DNA from 2 places in the Pseudomonas paraeruginosa genome. Region 2 is predicted to be linked to the other one. Evidence: riboswitches for the same ligand, from Rfam matches in the RefSeq annotation. Region 2 holds a riboswitch; the other holds the start of a gene.
What was found. A riboswitch is a leader RNA that binds a small molecule or an ion and turns the genes downstream of it on or off. The one in region 2 is predicted to bind cobalamin.
Positions count from the first base shown of each region.

Region 1: it holds a riboswitch for cobalamin, as region 2 does, so the genes downstream of both, btuB (TonB-dependent vitamin B12 receptor) here and B7D75_RS10580 (TonB-dependent receptor) in region 2, are expected to answer to the same signal.

Region 1 is NZ_CP020560.1:3,970,660-3,978,148, forward strand. Features, by position in the region: gene bluB (5,6-dimethylbenzimidazole synthase) at 1-635, opposite strand, end outside; gene B7D75_RS18785 (cobyrinate a,c-diamide synthase) at 637-1,944, opposite strand; gene cobO (cob(I)yrinic acid a,c-diamide adenosyltransferase) at 1,976-2,587, opposite strand; gene btuB (TonB-dependent vitamin B12 receptor) at 2,652-4,502, opposite strand; cobalamin riboswitch at 4,599-4,806, opposite strand; gene B7D75_RS18800 (FUSC family protein) at 4,854-6,893, opposite strand; gene B7D75_RS18805 (GntR family transcriptional regulator) at 7,138-7,489, shown strand, end outside.
Region 2 is NZ_CP020560.1:2,202,647-2,210,135, forward strand. Features, by position in the region: gene B7D75_RS10565 (FecCD family ABC transporter permease) at 1-704, opposite strand, end outside; gene B7D75_RS10570 (ABC transporter substrate-binding protein) at 701-1,672, opposite strand; gene B7D75_RS10575 (ABC transporter ATP-binding protein) at 1,669-2,442, opposite strand; gene B7D75_RS10580 (TonB-dependent receptor) at 2,495-4,657, opposite strand; cobalamin riboswitch at 4,757-4,961, opposite strand; partial or broken gene B7D75_RS29725 (hypothetical protein) at 5,248-5,357, shown strand; gene B7D75_RS10585 (cobalt-precorrin-6A reductase) at 5,411-6,139, opposite strand; gene B7D75_RS10590 (cobalt-precorrin-5B (C(1))-methyltransferase) at 6,136-7,236, opposite strand; gene B7D75_RS10595 (bifunctional cobalt-precorrin-7 (C(5))-methyltransferase/cobalt-precorrin-6B (C(15))-methyltransferase) at 7,229-7,489, opposite strand, start outside.

The DNA.
Region 1 (7,489 bases), 1.8 Mb from region 2:
TTCTGGTAGACCAGCTCGGCCAGCGGACGCGGTTCGCTCCAGCCCTCCAGCGCCAGCATCGGCGCCGGGTAGAACTCCGCCACCGGGCCCAGGCAGAGCAGCGCCACCGCTTCGCTGCCGGGCGGCAGGCCGAGCAGTTCGCCCAGCGCGGCCGGATCGAACAGCGACACCCAGCCCATCCCCAGGCCCTCGGCGCGACTGGCCAGCCAGAGGTTCTGGATCGCGCAGGCGAGCGACGCCAGGTCCATCTGCGGCAGGGTCCGACGGCCGAACACATGACGCTCGCGGTCATCCATCAGCGCGGCGACCAGCAGCTCGGCACAATCCAGCACCCCTTCGACCTTGAGCCGCATGAATTCATCGGAACGCTCGCCCAGCGCCTCGGCGGTGCGCCCGCGCTCCTCCTCGACCAGCCCGTGGATGGCCCGGCGCAGTGCCGGGTCGCTGATGCGGATGAAGCGCCAGGGCTGCATCAGGCCGACGCTGGGCGCCTGGTGCGCGGCCTCCAGCAGCCGCGCGAGCAGCTCCGGCGCCACGGCGCCGCCGCTGAAGTGACGCATGTCGCGGCGCTCGGCGATGGCCCGGTAGACGGCGGCACGCTCGGCGGCGCTGAAAGCGTGGGGAGAATCGGACATGTCAGTCGGCGTCTCGCGCAGGCGCCAGCAACGCGGCGGCGGCCTGCGGGTTGGAAGGCAGGTAGAAATGGATATAGGAAGCCGTCAGCCGGCCCAGGCGGTACACCGCCTCCGCCGTGCTCCGGCCGTTCGGGCAGACGCCACGGGCCAGGGGCTCGACGGCGCAGTCGAGGGTCGAGTGATGGAAGGTATGCCCGCGCAGGCGCCCTTCCGGCAGTTCGACCTCCTGCAGGGCCAGCGCGGTCAGGCGCTTCTGCAGGCGCGCCCGGCCCGGCAGCAGGCCGAGCAGTTCGCCGCGCTCGCCGTCGGCGTCTTCCAGGCAGTCGAGCAGGTAGAGCATGCCGCCGCACTCGGCCAGCAGCGGTTTGCCGGCCGCATGGTGGGCACGGATCGCCTCGGCCATGGCGCGATTGTCCTGCAGGCGCCCCAGGTGCAGTTCGGGATAGCCACCTGGCAGGTACAGGCTGTCCACGGCGGGCAGCGCCTGGTCCTGCAGCGGCGAGAAGAACAGCAGTTCGGCGCCGAGCTCGCGCAGCAGGTCGAGATTGGCCTGGTAGAGGAAGGCGAACGAGGCGTCGCGGGCCACACCGATGCGCACGCCCTCCAGGCTGCGTTGCAGCGTCGCGGGGGCGGGCACCTCGAAGGTCACCGGTTCCGGCAGGTCGGTCTCGGCGCTGGCCCGCAAGGCGTCGGCGGCGGCGTCCAGGCGCGCATCGAGATCGGCCAGTTCCTCGGCCTGGACCAGGCCCAGGTGGCGGCTCGGCAGTTCGAATTCGGCCGAGCGCGGCAGACCGCCGAACCAGCGCATGCCGGGCGGCAGGCAATCGCGCAGGATGTCGCTGTGGCGCTGGCTGCCGACGCGGTTGCCGAGCACCCCGGAGAACGGCAGGTCCGGCTGGAAATGCGCCAGGCCGTAGGCCAGCGCACCGAAGGTCTGGGCCATCGCCGCGCCGTTGATCACCCCCAGCACCGGCACGTCGAAGCGTCGCGCCAGGTCGGCCGCCGAGGGGTTGCCATCGAAAAGGCCCATCACCCCTTCGATGAGGATCAGCTCGGCCTCGCCGGCGGCCTGGGCCAGCAGGCGTCGCGCTTCGGCCTCGCCGACCATCCACAGGTCGAGCTGGTAGACCGGCGCACCGGAGGCGCGGGCGAGGATCATCGGGTCGAGGAAGTCCGGCCCGCACTTGAACACCCGCACCCGCCGCCCCTGGCGCGCATGCAGGCGGGCCAGGGCGGCGGTCACGGTGGTCTTGCCCTGGCCGGAGGCCGGAGCGGCGACCAGCAGGGCCGGACAGCGTACCTGGGTCATGGATGGAACGCCCCCGCGCACGACGCCGGCATCAGAATTCCACTCCCTTCTGCGCCTTGATCCCGGCCTTGAACGCGTGCTTGACCAGGCCCATCTCGGTCACCGTGTCGGCGGCCTCGATCATCCCCGGCTGCGCGCCGCGCCCGGTCACCACCACATGCTGCATGGCCGGGCGCGCCTGGATGTCGGCCAGGACCCTGTCCAGCGCCAGGTAGCCGTGCTTGAGGGCGATGTTCAGTTCGTCCAGCACCACCAGGCCGATGGCCGGGTCGGCCAGCAGTTGCGCGGCGACCTTCCAGGCTTCCTCGGCCTTGGCGATGTCGCGCTGGCGGTCCTGGGTCTCCCAGGTGAAACCCTCGCCCATCACGTGGTAGCTGACTTCCTCGGGGAAGCGTCGGAAGAAGGCCTCCTCGCCGGTGGTGGCGGCGCCCTTGATGAACTGCACCACCCCGACCTTCATGCCATGGCCCAGGGCCCGCGCGACCATGCCGAAGGCCGAGCTGCTCTTGCCCTTGCCGTTGCCGCTATGCACCAGGAGCACGCCGCGTTCGTCGCGGGCCTGGGCGATCTTCTCGTCGACCACGGCCTTCTTGCGCTCCATCCGCTCGCGGTGGCGCTGGTCCTTCTCGGGGGATTCGTTCATCGTCGATCACTCCTTGCGGCGACGGGATCTCGCCCGCCGCCTCGTTGATTCGAAATACCGGGCCTCACAGGGCCTGGTAGCGCACGCTGAGATAGACCGCCTGGCCGGGCTGGTTGTAGCCATAGGCGGTTTCGTAGTCGGCACCGAACAGGTTGGCGATCCGGCCCTGCAGGCGCCATTCGTCGTTCAGCCGGTACTCGCTGCGCAGGTCGAGGGTGGCGTAGCCGCCCAGGCGCACCTTGTTGGTCGGATCATCATAGCGTCGGCCTTCGGCATGCACGCTGGCGCCCAGCGAAAGACGCTCGAAGCGCCGGTCCAGCTCCAGGTTGAACATCCGCCGCGCCCGGCGCGGCAGCTCGTTGCCGTCGTTGACGCCGCCGGAACGGTTTTGCGGGTCGAGGAAGGTCGCGTTGGCGTTCCAGTCCCAGCCCAGCCACTGACTGCCGAGGACCAGTTCGACGCCGCGGATGCGCGCTTGGTCGATGTTGTTCGGCTGCCCCCAGGGGCGCCCCGGCGCCGGGCGTGGATCGTTGCCGATCAGGTCGTCGACGTCGGTGCGGTAGGCATTCACCGCCCAGTGTCCCCACGCGTGCGTACCGCTGAGGCCGACCTCCAGGCTGCGCGAGGTCTCGGCGTCCAGGTCGGGATTGCCGTAGTCGGGGTAGTAGAGTTCGTTGAAGGTCGGCGCCTTGAACGCCGTGCCGTAGCTGACGGTGAAGCGCAGCGCGTCGCTCAGCGCGTAGCCCCAGGCGGCGCTGCCGGTGTCGTGCACGCCGAACTGCTGGTTGTCGTCGCGGCGCAGGCTCAGTTGCCAGTCCTGGCGGCCGTGCTGGCCGAGGTACTGGGCGAACCAGCCCTTGTTCAGCCGCGAGTCGACGCTGAAGGCTTCGCTGCTGCCGATCTCGTCCTTCTGCCAGTCGTAGCCGAGGGTCAGCACATGGCCTTCGGCCAGGGTCAGGTCGTTCTGCCAGGACAGGCTGTCGCGACGGGTATCGAAACGCGAGTAGAAACGGCCATCCTGATAGGCATCGGCCTTGTCCTCGCTGCGCCCGGCCTGGAGGGTCACCAGCCAGGGATCGAGCGGAGTGAAGCGGGCGCGGCCGCCAACCAGGTTCTGCTCGCCGTCGGCGTTGGCATTGAAACCGGAATTGCCGAAGACCTGGTCATAGTCGTTGTGCGACTTGGCCCTGAGCAGGGTACCGTCGAGCTCCAGGCCGTTGTCGAAGCGATAGCCGCCGCGCAGGTTGCCGGACAGGTTGCGGTAGCCGTCGCGGTCAGGCTCATCGCCCCCGGTACCGGCGCGCTTGGTATTGATGCCCGCCGTATCGAAGCTGCTCACCCCGAGGCTGTACCAGCCGTTGCCAGCGCCGCCGCTGACCCCGGCGCTGCCCTCCAGGGTGTGATGGGTGCCGTAGCCGGCGGAGAAGAACGGCTTGGCGCCCTGCCCGTCGCCGCGCCGGGTGAAGATCTGGATCACCCCGCCGATGGCCTCCGAGCCGTACAGGCTGGAACGCGGCCCGCGCACCACCTCGATGCGCTCGATCAGCTCCACCGGCAAATCCTGGAACGCGGTGAGGCCGGCGCTGGCCGAGCCGACCTTGATGCCGTCGATCAGCACCAGCACATGGTCGGACTCGGTGCCGCGCAGGAACAGCGTGGTGTTCTTGCCGAAACCGCCGTTGTTCGCCAGCGACACGCCGGGTACCTGGCGCAACAGCTCCGGCACGCTGCGCGCCTGGCTGCGCTCGATCTCGGCGCGGTCGATGACGCTCACCGCCGCCAGGCTCTGGGCGGCGGTCCGGGCGGTACGGGTGGCGGTCACCACCTGGTCGTCGAGGCTGACCGGCTCGGCCAGGCTCAGGGAAGACGCGCCGCACAGCGCCACGGCTGCCGGGGTCAGGAAAACTCTGTTCATGCTCTGCGCTGCTCCGTCGCTCTCACCCGCGCGACCTGGGTTGAGGCAGACGGAGGACGAAGCGACGGCAGGAGACGTCCGACAGCGCCCTCCGCGATGCCGTGGGTGCGTCAGGCCGGTCTCCGGGCTCGCGAGCGAAGCGCTGGACGCTTCCAGCCGCGCCTTCCCATGCCGGAGCACAGTGGTCATGAAGCGGCTGTCTGATTCGCCTACCGTTGCGGGGGCAGCGCTGGCCTGGTTCCGACGGAACGCACCAGCTTCCCTGTTTCACCCCTTGCGGGGCACCTGTCGCAAGGCGCGCAGCTTAGTGGCTCGGGGCTTGCGCGGTCAATGTGGGCGGCCACCGCAGAACTAGCGCCCCGCTCCGGGGAGCGGGTCCGCGCGCAGCGCCGTCCCGGCCGGGGCATGGCTGCGGCACCACTGTCGCCAGGTGACCTGCAACTGCACCAGCGCGGCGCCGGCCAGCTCGCCGCGTTCGCTGCCGGCCAGCGGGCTGGCGGCCAGGGCCTTGAGCAGGCGCGCGGTCGGCGGGTCGAGGGCATGCTCGCGGTCGGCCCGCGGGCCGTCGCGCAGCAGCGCCAGGCGCAGGCGCCGCAGGTAGCGGTCGCGGGCCTCGGCCAGCGGCGCCGGGACCTGCTCCAGGCATTGCCGCAGATAGAGCAGCTCGTCGCCGAAATCGAGTCCCATCAGGCCGTCCGACCAGGGCTGGCGGCGCCCCTCCGGCAAACGGTCGTAGCGCTGTGCCAGGCGGATCAGGCGATCGGCGGTGCGCCCGCCGAACCAGGCCTCGGCCTGCGCCGGCGAACGCAGGGTGAGCCGCGCCAGGTCGCCGAGGGTCGCCTGCAGCATGCGCCGGTAATGGCGCTCGCCCGGCCGCAGGCTGACCAGGTTGAACACCAGCACGGCGAAGGCCACGCCGAGCACCGTCGACAGGGCGTTGTTGAGGAAGTGCGCGAGGTCGTAGCTCATGCTGTTGCTCGGCGCGACGTTCTTCACGAAGAAGATGCAGAACGGCGAGGCGATCCCGGCCAGGCTCGCCCGGTTCACGCACAGCGCGGCGAAGAACAGCGGCACGCCCAGGCCCAGGCAGAGCAGCGGGAAGCCGTCGACGCCGGGCAGGTAGAACAGCGCGACGAAACCGGCCAGCGGGATCGACAGGAGGATCCCGCGCAGGAAGTTGAGGCCAGCCTGGGCCGGGTTGTCGCGGCTGGCGAAGAGACTCAGCACCACCCCGGTGATCGACACCGCGCCCAACCCGCTCGGCCAGGCGCTGGCCAGCCAGAAGGCGGCCACGCAGAGGAACGCCAGGGCGCTGCGCAGGCCGAACAGCACGCCGCGCTCGATGTCCCGATGCCAGGCGATGGCGCCCGGCGCCTGGCGCGTGGGTTCGCCATAGACCAGCGCCTCGACGCTGCGCCCGGCCTCCCCCGCCTCGGCCAGCAAGCGTTCGAGGCAGACCAGGCACAGGTGCAGTTGCCCGTGCGCGAGGTCCAGCACGGCGTGCAGGCGCCGCCGGCAACTCTCGAACTCGCCCCGGCGGCCCTCGCGCAGCAGCGTCTCCACCTCCTCCAGCCAGGGCTGCAACGCATGCGCGCTGGCCGGATCGAGCAGCCTCCGCTCGCGCGCCACCTTGCGCGCCGCGCGCAGCAGGCCGAGCAGGTCGAGGCCGAGCACGCGCAGGGCCTGGGAACGGGCGCGACCCAGCGCGCCTTCGAACCAGGCATGGTCGCGCTGGGCATCCGCCGCGGCGATCCGCCCCAGCGCCGCGAGCAGTTCGCCGCGTTCGCTGGCGCCGCGCAGCTCCGCCGCGCCCGCCTGCAGGCCGGCCTCCCAGGCCGCCTTGCCCTGGGTCGCCAATTGCTGCTCCAGGCGCCGTGGCCAGAGCAGGATGCTCACCAGCGCCGCGCAGAGGATCCCCAGGCCGATCTCCGAACAGCGCGCCACCGCCTGGTCGAACACCGTCGCCGGATCGGCGCTGGCCGGCAGGGCGACGATCGCCGCGGTGTAGCCGGCCAGGACGAAACCGTAGGAAGCATGGTTGTGCAGCAGCGACGCGCCAGCGGTGCAGAACGCCAGCCAGAGCGCCATCAGCAGGAGGAACGGCAGCGACGCCTGGCCATAGAGCGCGACCATGCCGATCGACACCAGCGCACCGGCGCAGGTGCCGATCAGGCGGAACATGCCCTTGGCCAGGACCATGCCGCTATAAGGCTGGCTGACCACGAACACGGTCATCAGCGCCCATTGCGGCTGCTCCAGTTCCAGGCTGAAGGCCAGGTACAGGGCCAACCCGCCGGCCAGCAGGGCCTTCACCGCGAACTGCAGTTCGTGCAGGCGCGGCCACAGCAGCACCTGGACCAGGTCGGAGGAAAGGAAAGAAGGCTTGGCCATCGCGGACGCCCCGAAATACATGAGCGAGCGAATTATTAGCAAGCTAATTTTCTATTGTCCAGCCTCTCCGCGAACTTTCCGGAAGAGCGTTTCGCCCTGCGAAACATGCGCCACGGAGGCCCACTGGGGCCGACCAACACGCCTGCGCAGAAGGCGCCAACCGGCAGCGGCACGCGCCAAGCGTTCGTATACAATATCCCGCACGTATCCCATGCCATGCAGGTTGTCCCGCTTGCCTCTCTCCATGCTCAACGCCCCTAACCTGGGCATCGCCCCCTCGGCCTCCGAGATCATCGCCAAGCACCTGCGCGAAGCGATCATCGCCGGGCATTTCGCCGAGGACGAACCGATCCGCCAGGACGACATCGCGCAACTCTTCAATGTCAGCAAGATTCCCGTCCGCGAGGCCCTCAAGCGCCTGGAGGCGGAAGGCCTGGTGCTGTTCCAGCGCAACAAGGGCGCGGTGGTGACGCGCATTTCCGAACCGGAACTGGCGCAGATGTTCGAAGTGCGGGTGCTGCTCGAGGCACAGGCGATCCGCCTGGCGGTGCCGAACATGGACGAGGCCACCTTCGCCCGCGCCGAGGCGATCTGCG
Region 2 (7,489 bases):
CCGGCCATCAGCGCGTTCAGCGCGCGGCCCAGGCCGAGCAGCAGCAGAAGGCCGCCGGCCACGCACAGCGCCGGCAGCCAGATCAGCGACCAGCGCGCCAGGCCGAGGCCGCCGAGCATCCAGAACAGTACCGAGGAGGCGGCGCGGTGGTCGCCGAGGAACAGCAGCAGGTTGGCCAGCGCCAGCAGCACGAAGGACACCGCGACCCCCGCCAGCAACAGCCGCTCGCGGCCCAGGCGGCCGCCGCGGCTGGCCACGCCGAGCACCAGCAGCATGCTGCCGAGGGCGCCGAGGAAGGCCGCCAGCGGCAGGGTCAGCAGGCCGATCACCTCGCCGATGTAGAGCACGACCAGCACCGCACCGAGGGTCGCACCGGAGGTGGCGCCGAGCAGGTGCGGATCGGCCAGGGGATTGCGCGTGACCGCCTGCAGCGCCGCGCCGACCAGCGCCAGGCCGGCGCCGACGCAGGCGCCGAGCAATACCCGCGGGGCGCGGATCAGCCAGACGATATGCTCCTGGCCGGCACTCCAGGCGCCGGGCTCCGCGGCCACGCCGAACAGGCGCTGGAGGACGATGCGGCCGACCAGGCCGCTGTCCAGTCGCGCCGGGCCGAAGCCGAGGGCGACCACGCAGGACAGGCCGAGCAGCAGGACCAGGCCGGCCAGCAAGAGGAAATAGGCGCGCGGGCTGCGGAACAGGGTCATGGACGTGGCGCCCGAGGGTGGAAGCCGGCGACCAGGGTCTCGATCGCCGCGGCGTTGCCGATGCCCGGCGTGGCCTGGTTATAGGGCAGGACGATGAAGCGTCGCTCGCGGATCGCGGTCAGGCTGCGCAGCGCCGGGTTGTCTTCGAGGAAGCGCTGCTTCTGCGCGGCGCTGGTCTCGCCGTAGTCGACGATGACGATCACCTGCGGATCGCGGGCGACCACGCTTTCCCAGTTGACCTGGGTCCAACTGGCCGCCACGTCGTCGGTCACGCTGCGACCGCCGGCGGCCTCGATCAGCGCCTGCGGCATGCCCAGGCGGCCAGAGGTGAAGGGGCGGTCCTCGCCGCTGTCGTAGAGGAATACCCGCGGCGCCTCGGCGTTCGCCGGGATGCCGGCGCGGGCGCGCTCGATGCGTGCCTGGAGGCTGGCGATCAGGCGCTCGGCGCGCGGTTCGACGTCGAAGATCCGCCCCAGGTTGTGCAGGTCGCGGTACAGCTCGTCGAGGCTGGCGCGGCGCGGCTCGCCGATCTGCGCGCAGGATTCGCTCAGCTCGTAGACCTTCACCCCCAGCGGCTCCAGGCTGGCCGGGGTGAGGTCGCCGCCGACGCGCATGCCGTAGCCCCAGCCGGCGAAGAAGAAGTCGGCGTCGACATCGAGCAGGGTTTCCGCCGTGGGGTAGCGCGCCACCAGCTCGGGCAGCGGCTTGAGCGCGGCGATCAGTCCGGGATCGGCATTCTTCCACCAGCCGCTGATGCCGGTATAGCCGACCATGCGCGTCTGCAGGCCGAGGGCGACCATCATCTCGGTGAGGTTGATGTCGTGGCTGACCGCGCGCGACGGCGCCCGCTCGAAAGTCACCTCGCGCTCGCAACTGCGCACGCTGAGCGGATAGTGGTCGGCCAGGGCGGCATCGGCGCAGGCGAGCAGGACGCCCGGCAGCAGGTGGCGCAGGAGTGCGTGCTTCATGCTTGGGTAATCCAGGTCAGGCGCGGGTGGTCGGCAAGGGGATGGCGGTCGACCAGGGCGCGGACGCCGAACACCCGCCACAGCAGGTCGGCGTCGAGCACCTCGGCCGGCGTACCCTGGGCGACGATGCGGCCGCCGTCGAGCACGTAGAGGCGATCGCAGAAGGCCGCCGCCAGGTTGAGATCGTGGAAGCTCGCCAGGGTACTCAGGCCGAGGCCGCGCAGCAGGCGCAGGAGTTCCAGCTGGTAGCGCGGGTCGAGGTGGTTGGTCGGTTCGTCGAGGATCAGCAGGCGCGGCTCCTGGACCAGCGCGCGGGCCAGCAGGGTGCGCTGCTTCTCGCCACCGGAGAGGCTGGCGAAGGGGCTCGCGGCGCGCCCTTCGAGACCGACCGCGAGCAGTGCTCGCTCGACTCGCCGACGGTCGTCCGCGCCGTGGCCGTCGAACAGGCCCTGGTGCGGCGTGCGGCCCATGGCGACCACGTCGTCGACGGCGAGGCCGAAGTCCTCGGGGAATTCCTGCAACACCACCGCGATGCGCCGGGCGGCCCAGCGCGGCGGTTGGCGCCAGAGGTCGTCGCCGTCGAGCACCACCCGGCCGCGCTGCGGTCGCGCATAGCGGAAGGCGCAGCGCAGCAGGCTGGTCTTGCCGCTGCCGTTGGGGCCGATCAGGCCGACGAAACTGCCGGCCGGGACTTCCAGGTGCACGCCGCGCAGCAGCTCGGTGGAGGCGTCGGGCGACCAGTGCAGGGCATCGAGGTGAAGGGACGACATGGCTACTCGCAGGTCCGGTGGTTCAGCAGAGACGATTGCCGCGGCGCCGGCTTCAGAAACTGAAGTCGGCGGTGACGTTGAACGAGCGCGGCTGGCCCATGATCCATTGCTGGCCGTTGTTGTTGTCAGCCAGGGCGTACTGGCGGTCGAACAGGTTGTACAGCTCGAGGCCGAGGGTCAGGTCCGGCCGTACCCGCCAGCCCAGGTTGGCGTCGACCACCGTGTAGCCGGGCAGGCTGGCCTGGTTGGCGGCGTCGGCGTAGCGCCGGTCGACGTAGCGCAGCCCGGCGCCGACGCGCAGGGTATCGGCGAAGGACTTGTCCAGCCAGAGGTTGGCGGTGCGCCGTGGCACGTTCTTGGGGCGGTTGCCGTTGCGCGAGTAGGTCTGCCCGCCGACCGATTCGTCGAAGTCGTCGTATTCGGCACGCACCAGCGCGGCGTTCGCCGACAGCCGCCAGTCCTGGGCCAGGTTCAGCTCCAGGCTGGCCTCCAGGCCGTCCGAACTCTGCTGGCCGACCTGCTGCGCGTCGTGCGGCGGCAGCGGGCTGGCGCTGAGCAGCTTCTTCTTGACGATATGGTAGGCGGCCAGGGTCCATTCGCCGCGACCTTCCGGGAACAGCTGCTTGAGGCCGACCTCGGTCTGCTTCGAGTGGGTCAGGTCCATCTGCTGCTGGGTCGGGCTGAGGGTGATCAGGTTGCTCACGCCGTCCTCGCTGGTGGAGTACTGGCCGTACAGCGACAGTTCCGGGGTCAGCGCGAAGACCAGCCCGGCGCGCCAGTTGCCGCCCTGCAGGCTGCGGTCGCTGTGGCTGCCGTCGCGCAGGTCGGCGCGCTCGATATGGTTCTGGTCGCGGCGCACCCCGGTCACCAGCGACAGGCGCTCGTTGAGCTGCAGGCGGTTCTCGGCGAACAGGGCGAAGGTGCGGGTCTGGCTGCGCGAGTGCGGCCGGTAGGGCGAGCGGCTTTCGAAGTAGCCGGGCGCGGGATGCCAGGGGTCGATGCTTTCGCCGCCGTCGACAACGTCCTCGTATGGCGCGTTGTTGGTCAGGCGGAAGCGGATGCGGTTGTACTCGGCGCCGATCAGGGTGCGGCTGTCGAGGCCGAACAGGGCGTGCTGGAAGGCGAAGGTCTGGCGGTCGCCGATCTGCTCCTGCTCGTGGCTGATGCGCAGGTAGTCCTTGCGCAACAGCTCTTCGCGCGGCACGTCCCATTCGTAGGTTTCGGCGTTGCGCCAGTGGCGGCGGGCCTTGATGTAGTACAGCTGGTTGCTCGCGCTGACGCTGTCGGAAAGGCTCCAGTCGGTGGTCAGGCGGGTCCACTGGTCGTTGTAGCGCTGCACGTCGTTGCGCACGTTGTAGTTCTTCTCGCGCAGGCGCTTGTGGTACTTGCCGCCGACCAGCGGGGTGCCGAAGTCGTTCATCGGCTCCTGGTCGCCATAGTCGTGGGCGAGGGTGAAGGCCAGATCGTCGCTGGCCTGCCAGCGCAGCGCCGCGCTGATGCCCAGGTTGCGCGAGTCGCCACGGTCGATCCAGCCGTGGCTCTGCTGCTGGTTCAGGTTGAGCCGGTAGCTGAGGCTGTCGGTCAGCGAGCCGCCGCTGTCCAGGGCCAACTGGCGGTTGTCGTAGGAACCGTAGCCAAGGCGCAGGTGGTTGCGGATCTCGCCGGCGAAAGGCTTCTTCGGCACCACGTTGATCACCGCGCCGGTGGCGCCTTCGCCGTACAGCACCGAGGCCGGGCCGCGGATCACGTCGATGCGCTCGACCATCCACGGATCGCTGGGGAAGTTCACCGTGCCCATGCCGGTGTACAGGCGCGTGCCGTCGAACAGTTGCATCACCGACGCATGGCCGCTGAAGCCGCGCGCCGAGAGGCCGGTGCCGCCGTCGCCGGGGGTGCCGATGAAGCTGATACCGGGGCTGCGGGTGACGGCGGCCTGGACGCTGGGGTTGTTGCGCCCGCGGACTTCCGCGCCGCTGATGCTGCTGGTGCTGGCCGGGGTATCCAGGGCGCTGAGGCCCAGGCGCGAACCGGCGTCGACCGGGGTGGCGAGGTCGATGTGGTCGGCTTCGGCGGGATCCTGGCGGGCGCTGACCCACTGGCTGGGCAGGGCGAGGGCGGCTTCTTCGGTTTCGGCGAGGGCGGGCGGCACCAGCAGCAGGCTGGTGGACAGGCCGAGGGCGAAAGGCTCGGTGCGCAAACGGCTGAAGCGGGGCATGGGCGTTCCATCTCATGACCGGGCAGGACGGAACGCGCGGGAAATCGCAGGCGCGACAGCGCCTCGAACAACCGGCTCGCTCCCGCCCACCGCGGGTGTGCCAACAGGGCGTTGCAGGCCGGTCTCCGGGCTTGCGAGGGTCGTGAGATCCTCGCCTTCCCATGCCGGAGCACAGTGGCCTGATGAGGATCTCGCTCGCTTACCGTTGCGGGGGCAGCGCCGGACTGGTCACCGAAGTGACGCACCGGCTTCCCGTTTCACTCCCTGCGCGGCGGCAGGGAGCACCTGGAACGGGGCGGATGGGAACATCCGCACCCTTTCCAGTCAAGCCTTGAACGATCTGGATTGGATAAAATGTTATACTATAACAATTCACCTGTGCAGACTTTTCTTCGCCACCGCCTGCGTGGCGGCGCAGTCCATCCTCCATCGCATAATTTTCATGTCTGCCAGGTTGCCGACCTTCCCTGGGGAGTAGCCCGCCGCCGACGCGCTGGTCAACATTCTTGGCAACCGCCATGGCCAGCGTCTCCATCCGGACTGGTGAGACCAACGACATTCCTGCGCCGAAGCCGGGCCGCGGGGTCCTGATGCTCGGCCGGGCACTCGGCGCGGTGACCGGCACGCGTGCGGAGATCGTCGGCGGGGTAGGGCCGATCCTGGTTGGCGCGACCCTCTCTACGAACATCTCAGCGCGGCGTGGGCGGCGCCGGAGACGGGGGCGGGGCAGCTCGGGGCGGATGAGCGTTCGCTTCAGGCACTTTCCCAATCGCGGATCGCTGCCAGCAGCGCCTCGCCGTCGGCGAACTCGCGGTCCGCCGGCGGCAGCGCCGGACGCGCCAGGACCAGCACCGGCAGGCGCATTTCCCGCGCCACCTGGAGCTTCGGCTCGGTGGCCTGGCTGCCGCTGTTCTTGCTCACCAGCACGTCGCAGCCCAGGCGTTCGAACAGCGCCCGCTCGCCGTCCAGGCTGAACGGGCCGCGTGCGCCGATCACCTCGGCGCGCGGGCCGGCCGGCTGGCCGTGCAGGCAGCGTATGGTCCAGTGCTGATGGGGCGGGATCCGCCCGAGGTGCTGCAGCGGTTCGCGACCGAGGGTGAACAGCGGCCGGGAGAAGGGGGCGAGGGCCTCGACCAGTCCGTCCCAGTCGGCCACCTCGCGCCAGTCGTCGCCGGGACCGGCCTGCCAGCCGGGCCGGCGCAGCGCCCAGCACGGCACTCCGGCCAGTCGCGCGGCGCGCACGGCGTTCCGGCTGATCCGCGCCGCGTAGGGGTGGGTGGCGTCCACCAGCAGGTCGAAACCCTCTTCGCCGATGAACGCCGCCAATCCTTCGGCACCACCGTAGCCGCCGACCCGCACCGGGCAGGCCAGGTCGTCGGGTACCTTGCCCAATCCGGCGAGGCTGTAGAGGTGCCTGGGGCCGAGCCGACGGGCGAGGGCCAGGGCCTCGCCGATCCCGCCGAGCAGCAGCAGGCGCTTCACGATCGCTCCTCGCCGGCCTGGCCGACCAGGTTGCCCTGGCGATCGATGGCGAAGACTTCCAGCGCCACCTCGGCCGGCACGATGCCGCGGGCGAAGCGCAGGGCGTGGGCGCAGACCGCGTCGCCCAGGGCCACGCCCTCGGCGTGCGCCTGGGCCAGCGCCTGCTGGCTGGTGTTGGCGGCGCGCATGCTCTGCTGCAGGGCGGCGCTGGCGCCGAGCGCGGCGGCCCAGCCGGCCAGTTGCGGCAGGTCGATGCTGGAATGGCGGCTATGCAGGTCGAGGTGGCCGCCGGCGAGCTTGCTGATCTTGCCGAAGCCGCCGCACAGGCTGAGCTTTTCCACCGGCGCCTTGCGCAGGTGCTTGAGCACCGCGCCGGCGAAGTCGCCCATCTCGATCAGGGCTATCTCCGGCAGCGCGTAGCGGCGACGCATGGCGTCCTCGCTGGCGTTGCCGGTGCAGGCGGCGATGTGGCGCACGCCATTGGCGCGGGCGACGTCGATGCCCTGGTGGATCGAGGCGATGTAGGCCGAGCAGGAGAAAGGCCGGACGATGCCGCTGGTACCGAGGATCGACAACCCGCCGAGAATGCCCAGGCGCGGGTTCATGGTCTTCAGCGCCAGCGCCTCGCCGCCCTCGATGCCGATCGTCACCTCGAAGCCGCCGGTGTAGCCGTGTTCGGCGGCCAACTGGGTGAGGTGACGCTCCATCATCTGACGCGGCACCGGGTTGATCGCCGGCTCGCCCACCGCCAGGGTCAGCCCCGGGCGGGTCACCGTACCGACCCCGGGACCGGCGTGGAAGCGCACGCCGGGCGCGGCGCTCAGGCGCACCCGGGCGAACACCAGGGCACCGTGGGTGACGTCGGGATCGTCGCCGGCATCCTTGAGGGTGCCGGCTTCCGCGCCGTTCTCCCAGGCGCGGCAGAACTCCAGGCGCATCGGCACCTGCTGGCCCTTGGGCAGGACGATCCGCACCGCGTCGCTGGTCGTGCCGCCCAGCAGCAGGCGCGCCGCCGCCAGGCTGGTGGCGGTGGCGCAGCTGCCGGTGGTGTAGCCGCTGCGCAGCGGCGCGGGCTGCTCCGGGGTTTCCTCACGCATCGCGGCGGGCGTCCCGGGTCAGCGGCTTGCGCAGTTCCAGCAGGGTGATCGGCAGCGCCTGGCGCCAGGTGTCGAAACCGCCCAGGGGACGCGCGTGGGCGACGCCGATGCGGGTCAGTTCGCCGCCCAGGCGCTGCTGCCAGTCGAGCAGCACCCGTTCGCTCTGCAGGGTGACCGCGTTGGCCAGCAGCCGGCCGCCGGGGCGCAGGCGCTCCCAGCAGGTTTCCAGGACGCCCTCGGCGGTGACGCCGCC